DNA from 2 places in the Alteraurantiacibacter palmitatis genome. Region 2 is predicted to be linked to the other one. Evidence: predicted binding sites of a transcription regulator. Region 2 holds the regulator's gene; the other holds the start of a gene.
The links. Region 2 encodes LexA, which represses DNA repair genes until DNA is damaged. Its sites were predicted from a motif close to GTTCCNCNCTTGTTCT; they were not measured.
Positions count from the first base shown of each region.

Region 1 (4,499 bases), on a different contig from region 2:
TCGTGGTTTTCCGGCGCACCCAAAGCGGTGGGATCGGTGCTGAAGGAATACTGCGTCTTGGCCATGCAGATGGGCAGATGGCCGTAACCCATCTCTTCCCATGCCTTGAGCTGGCTGCGGACGCCTGCCGGGATCGTCACCGAACCCGCGCGGTAGATTTCGGTCGCGATGGTGGTGATCTTGTCGGCCAGCTTCATTTCGGACGGGTAGAGCTGGTTGAAATCGGGCGCGCCCTTGTCGGCCTTGGCCGCCACGATCCGGGCCAGTTCCTCCGCGCCCGCGCCGCCTTCGGCCCAGTGCTTGCAAATCACCGCTTCCGCGCCGTATTCGGCGGCCATTTCCTGGATCACCGCGATTTCGGCATCGGTATCAAGGTAGAAGTGGTTGATCGCGATGGTCGGCGTGATGCCGAACTTCTTCACATTTTCGATGTGACGCTTCAGGTTCACCGCACCCTTGCGCACCGCGTCCACATTCTCGCCCTTGGTCAGGTCGGCCTTGGACACGCCGCCATTCATCTTGAGCGCGCGCACCGTGGCGACCAGCACCACCGCATCGGGCTTGAGCCCTGCCAGACGGCACTTGATGTCCATGAACTTTTCCGCGCCAAGGTCGGCGCCAAAGCCGGCTTCGGTCACGACATAATCGGCCATGCGCAGCGCGGTCTTGGTGGCGATCACGCTGTTGCAGCCGTGCGCAATGTTGGCGAAGGGGCCGCCGTGCAGGAAAGCGGGGCGGTTTTCCAGCGTCTGCACCAGATTGGGCAGGATCGCATCCTTCAGCAGCACGGCCATGGCGCGCTCTGCCTTCACATCGCGGCAGAACACCGGGGTCTTGTCGCGGCGGTAGCCGATGATGATGTCGCCCAGACGCTTTTCGAGGTCTTCGAGGTCAGCCGCCAGACACAGGATCGCCATGATTTCCGATGCCACGGTGATATCGAAACCGGTTTCGCGCGGGAAGCCGTTCGACACGCCGCCCAGCGGGCCGACGATCTGGCGCAGGGCGCGGTCGTTCATGTCGATCACACGGCGCCAGGTGACGCGGCGCAGGTCGAGATCGAGCGAATTGCCCCAGTAGATGTGGTTGTCGATCATGGCCGACAGCAGGTTGTGCGCGCTGGTGATCGCGTGGAAATCGCCCGTGAAGTGCAGGTTGATTTCGTCCATCGGCATCACCTGGCTCTTGCCGCCGCCCGCGCCGCCGCCCTTGACGCCGAAGCAGGGCCCAAGGCTGGGTTCGCGCAGGCACAGCAGCGCCTTCTTGCCGATGCGGTGCAGCGCGTCCGACAGGCCGACCGAGGTGGTGGTCTTGCCTTCGCCCGCAGGCGTGGGGTTGATCGCGGTGACAAGGATCAGCTTGCCGTTGCTGGTGGTGGGCAGGGCGGCGGTATCGACCTTGGCCTTGTACTTGCCATAGGGGATCAGCGCCTCATCGGGCACACCGGCGTTCTTCGCCACTTGCGTGATGGGGATAAGCGTCGCCTGACGGGCAATCTCGATATCGGTGGGCATCGGGGCGTCCTCTCGTGTCTGGCGGGATGTGACTTCCCGCAGAAGTTTCACCAGTCCATTTCACAGCCGCGAAAATTTCGCGAATCTGAATTTGTAAGCACCCCATACAATTTTGCGGGCGCGTTTCTCAAGCGGATTGTGCGCCCGGCGAGCGATAGGCAGGGTGGGGATAAGCGGCCCGCGCGCTTGCGCGGTTGCTCCGCCTGCGTTAGGTTCTCTTTTCGTTCCCATAGTGCCGGATATTTATGGATCCCTTGTTACTCCTCGCCGCCGTGCTTGTCGCCCTGCTGATCGGCGCAGGCCTCGGCTGGTTCTTCGCCAGCCGTCCACTGGCTGATCTGAAATCTGCCGCTGCCGAGCGGGAGGAACAGACCAAAGCGCTGGTGCGCGATCTGGCGACGATGAGTGAGCGCGCCGCGCGCGCCGACGCGCTGGCAAGTGATCTCGATAAGACGCGCGGCGAGAAGGAGGGGCTGGCCGCACGCCTTGCCACGCTGGAAGCCAATGCTGCACACTTTGAGGAGCAGAAGCGGCTGCTGATCCAGGCGCGCGAGGACTTGCTCAAAGAGTTCCAGAACACAGGCCATGCGGTTCTCTCCAAGGCGCAGGAGGCCTTTCTGGCCCGCGCCGATCAGCGCTTCCAGCAGGCCGAGGAAAAGGGCGAGGAGAAGCTGAAAGCGCTGCTGGCGCCCGTCGGCCAGCGGCTTGAAAGCTATGAAAAGCAGGTGGCGGAGCTGGAATCAAAGCGCGTCGATGCCTTCGGGCAACTTGCCGGTGTGATCGAGGAGATGCGCAAGGGGCAGGAGGAAGTGAAGCGCGAGGCGCAGCGGCTGGGCAATTCGCTCACCAACGCGCCCAAGGCGCGCGGCCGCTGGGGGGAGCGGGCCTTGCAGAATGTGCTCGAACAATGCGGGCTGTCGCAGCACACCGATTTCATTCTGGAGCATTCGTTGGAAACCGATGGCGGGCGGCTGCGGCCCGATGCCATCGTCCATGTGCCGGGCCAGAAGAAGCTGGTGATCGACGCCAAGGTCTCGCTCAACGCCTACCAGGCCGCGTTCGAGGCGGATAGCGATGACGAAAGGCGGCGGCATCTGGAACTGCACGCCAAATCCATGCGCGGCCATGTGCAGACGCTGGGCAGCAAGGGCTATCAGAACCAGTTCGAGGAAGCGCCCGATTATGTGGTGATGTTCGTGCCGGGCGAACATTTCGTAGCCGCCGCGCTCGAAACCGATCCGGAGCTGTGGGACTTTGCCTTCAAGAACGGCGTGCTGCTGGCCACGCCTACCAACCTCGTTGCCATCGCCCGCACTGTGGCGCAGGTCTGGCGACAGGACAAGATGGCGAACGAGGCGCGCGAGATCGGGCGGATGGGGGCCGAATTGTATGACCGACTGCGCGTGGCGGCGGAGCATCTGAAACGCGTGGGCGGAGGGCTGGAAACGGCGGTCGCCAATTACAACAAATTCGTCGGCAGCTTTGAACGCAACGTTCTTGCCAGCGGGCGGCGCATGGCAGATAAGGGGCTGGAAATTTCCCGCGAAATTGAGGAAGTTGCTCTGGTTGAATCGTTGCCGCGTTATGGTGAGGCAGACGCCGCCGATATGCCGGAACAGGATAACGCCCCCGCCGTTGGCAAGGCATTACCGTTGAAGGAGTGAAACGATGGCTGCTTTCCCCGCCCGCCTTGCCCTGACCTTGCCAGTGCTGCTCGCCATGGCCGCCTGCGGCGAAGCCGAAGGCCCGCCGGTCGCCAGCGATACGCAAGCGGCAACCGCCGCGCCCGGAACGCCGGAGGAACTGCTCACCCGCTACACGGCCTTGTCGCCCGCAGGCGAGTTCGCGCCGCGTGACGAATGTCTCAATCTCGCGGGCGCGCCCGAATTTCGCCGCGCTTTGGCGCAGGCGGTGATTGCCCGCGATGCGGATGCGCTTGTGGCGCTGGCTGATCCGGCGATTGGCCTTGATTTCGGCGGCGGCGCGGGCGTGGACACGCTGCGCGCGCGGCTGACCGATCCCGAATATGGCCTGTGGGAAGAGCTGGAAGCGATCTTGCCGCTGGGTTGCGCCGCAGGCACGGATGGCAATTCGCTGACCGTGCCGCATTATTTTGCAGCGGATATCGGCACGCGCGATCCTTATGCCACCTATATCGCTATGGGCAGCGACGTGCCCTTGCGTGCCAGCGCCGCCGATGACGCCGAAATATTGGCGAATATCGGCTGGCAAGCGGTGGAGGTGAGCGAATATCCGGGTGAAGGCGCATCCTATGCTTCTGTTACCGCATCCGACGGCCGGCAGGGCTTCGCCGCCATGTCCGATCTTCGCAGCCTGATCGATTACCGCCTCCTCGCCAATCGCGGCGACGATGGCTGGAAGATCACCATGCTGGTGGCGGGAGACTAAGCCTCCAGGCTTGCAAGCACTTCGTAAGCCAGCACCGCCGCTGCCACGGCTGCGTTGAGGCTGTCGGCGCGCCCGCGCATCGGCATGGTCACACGCAGGTCGCAGGCGGCCTCGTATTCTCCGGGCAGGCCGCGCGATTCGTTGCCCACCAGCAGGAAGCAGGGCGCGGTATAAGGCGCGCCGCGATAAGGCACGGCATCGCGCAGGGACGCGGCCACCAATTGCCCCGGTCCGGAGCGCAACCACGGAAGGAACTCGTCCCAGCTTGCCTGTGCGATTGCTTGCGTGAACACCGCGCCCATGCTGGCGCGCACCGCTTCCACGCTGAAGGGATCGGCGCAATCGTCGATAAGGATCAGCCCGCCTGCGCCCACGGCATCGCCGGTGCGCAGCATGGTGCCAAGGTTGCCCGGATCGCGCAGCGCCTGCGCCACCAGCCAGATTGGCGCGGCGTGGCGATCAAGCCGCTCGATCGCGGTATCAAACTCGGCAAACACACCCGCGACAGCCTGCGGATTGTCCTTGCCGGTGATCTTGGAGAGGATATCGGGCGTCGTTTCGATCACCTCGCCGCCA
Region 1 is NZ_JBANRO010000006.1:53,931-58,429, reverse strand. It holds gene WFP44_RS08470 (formate--tetrahydrofolate ligase) at 1-1,514, opposite strand, end outside; gene WFP44_RS08465 (DNA recombination protein RmuC) at 1,760-3,178, shown strand; gene WFP44_RS08460 (hypothetical protein) at 3,183-3,923, shown strand; gene WFP44_RS08455 (TrmH family RNA methyltransferase) at 3,920-4,499, opposite strand, start outside.
Region 1: a site for LexA is predicted at 1,727-1,742, ahead of WFP44_RS08465 (DNA recombination protein RmuC). Genes of this name have one in related genera too.

Region 2 (4,499 bases):
GCACCTTCCTGGTGGGGGAAAGCCTGATGCGCCAGGGCGATGTCGCCGCCGCCACTCGGGCGCTGCTCAACGGCTGACGCTGAAACCAGCAGGCATCTGTGCAAGGCCCGCTCAATCTGGCATGGCCCCGCCATGACGAAACTCACCCATCTCGACGATAGCGGCGCCGCGCGCATGGTGGATGTCGGCGGAAAATCCGCAACCGTCCGCAGCGCCACCGCTGCCGGCTTCATCCGCATGGCGCCGGCAACGCTCGCCGCGGTGCGCGAGGGTTCCGGCCCCAAGGGCGATGTGCTGGCCGCCGCGCGTATCGCCGGGATCATGGCTGCCAAAAGAACGGGCGAACTCATTCCACTCTGCCATCCGCTTGCGCTGGATTCGGTCGCGGTTGATTTCACTTTCGAGGCCGAGGGGATCGCCGTATCCGCCCGCGCCTCCCTCACCGGGAAGACCGGCGTTGAGATGGAGGCGCTTACTGCCGCAGCGATGGCTTTGCTGACGATCTATGACATGGCCAAGGCGTTGGAAAAGGGCATGGTGATCGAGAATGTGCGCCTGATCGAAAAGACGGGCGGCAAAAGCGGGGACTGGCGCGCAGCATGAGCAAGGCGGGCAGCTTGCTAGACTGGCAATTGGCGCAAGACCGGCTGCTTGCCGCGATCGCTCCCGCCGGCACCGAGCAGGTGCCGACCCAAAGCGCAAGCGGGCGTATTCTGGCCCAGGCCGTTATTGCCCGGCGCAACCAGCCTGCGGCCGATCTGTCCGCAATGGATGGCTATGCCGTCGGCGCCGGCGATCCAACAGGCCCCTGGCAACTCGTGGGCGAAAGCGCGGCGGGGCATCCATTTGCCGGCGATCTGACGGCCGGCCGGGCCGTGCGCATCTCCACTGGCGCGCTCGTTCCCGTCGGGGCGAATGCGATACTGCTGCAAGAGAATGCGCGCATTGATGGAAGTCAGCTCAGCACAATCACCGGCAGCAAGGCCGAGGCAAAGCATATCCGCCGCGCTGGTTTCGATTTCGCTGCGGGCGATACGCTGCTGGATGCAGGCACCCCGCTTTCCCCGGCTGCTCTCGCGCTCGCCCTGATGGGCGGGCATGGCGCTGTCGAGGTGTTCCGCCGCCCCTCGCTTGCCATAATCGACAGCGGGGACGAACTGGCGAGCGATCCGGCAGCCGCGCTGCCGCACCAGATCCCCTCCAGCAACGGCCCGATGCTCGCCGCGATGGCTGTTCCCTATGTCTGCGCGGTGGAGCGGATCGGCCCGGTCGCCGACAACAAGGCTGCCCTGCTCGCCGCCCTGGAAACTGCCTCCGCCGCTGACGTCATCGTGACCAGCGGCGGTGCATCGGTGGGCGAACACGATCTTGTTCGGCCGGCGCTGGAGGAATGGGGCGCAACAATCGATTTCTGGCGCATTGCGCTGAAACCCGGAAAGCCGCTGATGGTGGCCCGGCGCGGAAAAACGGTCGTCCTGGGACTTCCCGGCAATCCGGTATCGAGCTTCGTTACCGCATGGCTCTTTCTCCTGCCCTTGCTGCGCCGGATCGGCGGCCATCCAGCACCTGCGCCGCAAACCGTCACGCGGCTCGTTGAAGCCGATCTTCCGGCAACCGGCGACAGGGCTGAATTTTTGCGCGGCGTTGCGAAGGCTGACACGGTTCGGACGTTCGATGAACAGGACAGCAGCGCCTTGCGGGTGCTCAGCCAGGCCAATGCGCTCATCTACCGCCCACCCGGCTCGCCCGCCCTGCAAGCGGGATCACCCGTGCAGGTCTTTCTGCTCCAAAATGGCGGTATCGCTTGACTTGAGTTGGACTGTTTCATAATTGTTCCTCGTTCGTTCCCGTATTGGAACGGAAATTCAGGGAACCAGCCCATGCTTACAGCCAAGCAGCGTGAATTGCTCGTTTTCATCCAGAGGAAGCTGGAGGAGACCGGCATTTCTCCCTCGTTTGAGGAAATGAAGGAAGCGCTCGATCTCAAGTCCAAGTCGGGCGTGCACCGGCTGATTTCTGCGCTGGAAGAACGCGGCTTCATCCGCCGACTGGCCAATCGCGCCCGGGCGCTGGAAGTGCTCAAGCAGCCCGACGATGTATCGGCCTCGCGCGCACCGCAGTTGCGGGCTTCTGCCAATGATGCGGTGGGGGGCAATATTGCCGCGCCGCGCGCGGTTCCGTCCGCAGCGTACGATGTGATCGATGTGCCGCTCCACGGCCGGATCGCGGCTGGCGTTCCGATCGAGGCATTGGAGGGGCAGCAATCACTTCCCGTTCCCGCCGCTTTGCTGGGATCGGGCGAACATTACGCGCTGGAAGTGTCTGGCGATTCCATGATCGAGGCGGGCATTCTCGATGGTGATTACGCACTGGTGAAAAAGACGAATACCGCCCGTGATGGCGAAATCGTCGTGGCACTTATCCGCAACGAGGAGGCAACGCTCAAATATCTGCGGCATGAAGGCGGCAAGATCCGGCTTGATCCGGCCAATGGCGCCTATGATCCGCAGATCTATGACGATCACGACGTGCAGGTTCAGGGCAAACTTGCCGGCTTGCTGCGACGCTACCACTGAGGATTTGCGCAGGGGAATGGCTCCAGAGGCAGCTTAACCCCCGCGCCACCAGCCATGTTCGCCCTGCTCTTGGGCCACGCTGCGCAGTGCGGGGCCGGACAGATTGATCGCAAGGCCGCCCGTTTCGGAAAGGCTCCGCCGGTCTGCCTTGATCCAGCGCGGGCGGCAACTTGCCGGCAGCCAGCGATCAGACACAACGATATCCGCCCTCTCGCACGCCGCCGCCAGTGCCCTTTCGGCTACCTGGTTGCGGCTGCGGCTCATCAGAATATGCCAATCGCGGCCTGCGCGCTTCAGCGTCACAACGCAGAAGTCGCCGTTGCATTCAGCGCCCGGCCATTCCGACAGGGGAACCGGTGTGCCCTTTACCCCCGCAAGCTCCATGAAATTTTCGGTGACGTAGGAACTCCGGCTTGGCCGCAGCACCAGCAGCCCGTCATTCTCTCCGGTGATGCCGACATGGCGCCCATCCCCCGAAATCAGGATATCGGGCACGGGGGTCAGCGCCATTAAGGCACTTGCGATCCCCACAGGCAGCAGTCCCGCAAGCCGGGCCTTCCCTTTCCACAGCGCCAGCCACAGGCCACCGATGACAAACAGCGCAAATGTCGCGCGTTCCATTTGTGGCATCAGCTTGACAGCCCCCGGCTGATCGGCGGTGAACCGGGCTATGGCGAGCAGCAGATCCAGCGTCTTGCCCGCAAGCCACCAGACCGGCGCGCCCAGACCGGCAAGATCGAGGAACAGGGCCAGCGCGATCAGCGGCATCGAAACGAAGGTGACCAGCGGAATCGCAACCACATTCGCCAGCGCGCCATACGTGCCGGCCCGATGAAAATGAAACATCACGATCGGCATCAGCGCGATCTCGATCACGATTCCGGTCAGCAGCAGCACCCATGCGCGGCGCGCATATTTGCGCAGCAGGTTTTCCTCGCGCGGGGCAAGAAAGCGGCGCACAGGTGCTGCGCCGTGGAACGCGACGATAGCGATAACTGCGGCGAAGCTCATCTGGAAGCTCGGCCCCACCAGTGATTCCGGCCAGAGCAGGAGGACCATCGCGGCGGCGGCTGCCACAATCCGCAATGACAGGGCCTCGCGCCCCATGGCCAGCGCGCCCAGCACCAACAACGCGGCGATGCAACTGCGCACGGTGGGAACCTCTGCTCCGGTCAGCAGGGTGTAGAATATGCCTGCCCCCGCGCCCACTCCCGCTGCCAGAAGCGGCAAGCGTACACGCAGCACCAGCCACGGCCACAAGGCAAGCAGCCGCAAAGCGAGCAGATAGGCTCCGCCGATCAACGCCGTGACATGGAGGCCGCTGATGGAAAGCAGATGCGTGAGGCCCGAATCGCGCATGGCTTCCTCGTCCGCCTGGCTGATGGCCCCGCGATCCCCGCTGGCAAAGGCGGCGGCGATAGACCCCGCCGGCCCGGCAATCTGCGCCCGCACATGAGCGGCAAGGCGTCGTTTGGCGGCCGCCAGCAGCGGCTCGTTCCGGCTGGCCTCCAACAGCACTGGCGGCGCGGTCACCGAACCTGTCGCCGCCAGCCCGTCAAACCAGGCGGCGCGGGCAAAATTGTATCCGCCGGGGAGCATGGGCGGTGCAGGCGGCATGAGCCGCGCCTGTAGGCGGATAACCGCGCCGGGGAGGAAGGAGGGATCATCCAGCGCAAGTGGAAGGTTCACGCGCACCTTCATTGGTTCGGTCGTCTCGGGATCGCGGATGGCCAACACCAGCCGGGTGCGCCCTTCTGCCGGCTGCTCGATCCGCTGGAGAATCCGGGCATCGAAGCGGCCAAACATGGCCCGCTCGATGGCGGGCGCGCCAACCAGCGCGGATCGCGCCCAGATCGTGCCCACACCCGCGGCAAAGGTCAGCCCCGCCGCCACACAAGCCATTACCAGGCGCCCCCTGTCCTC
Region 2 is NZ_JBANRO010000002.1:266,011-270,509, reverse strand. It holds gene trpC (indole-3-glycerol phosphate synthase TrpC) at 1-77, shown strand, start outside; gene moaC (cyclic pyranopterin monophosphate synthase MoaC) at 133-603, shown strand; gene WFP44_RS03295 (molybdopterin molybdotransferase MoeA) at 600-1,808, shown strand; gene lexA (transcriptional repressor LexA) at 1,881-2,576, shown strand; gene WFP44_RS03285 (ComEC/Rec2 family competence protein) at 2,610-4,499, opposite strand, start outside.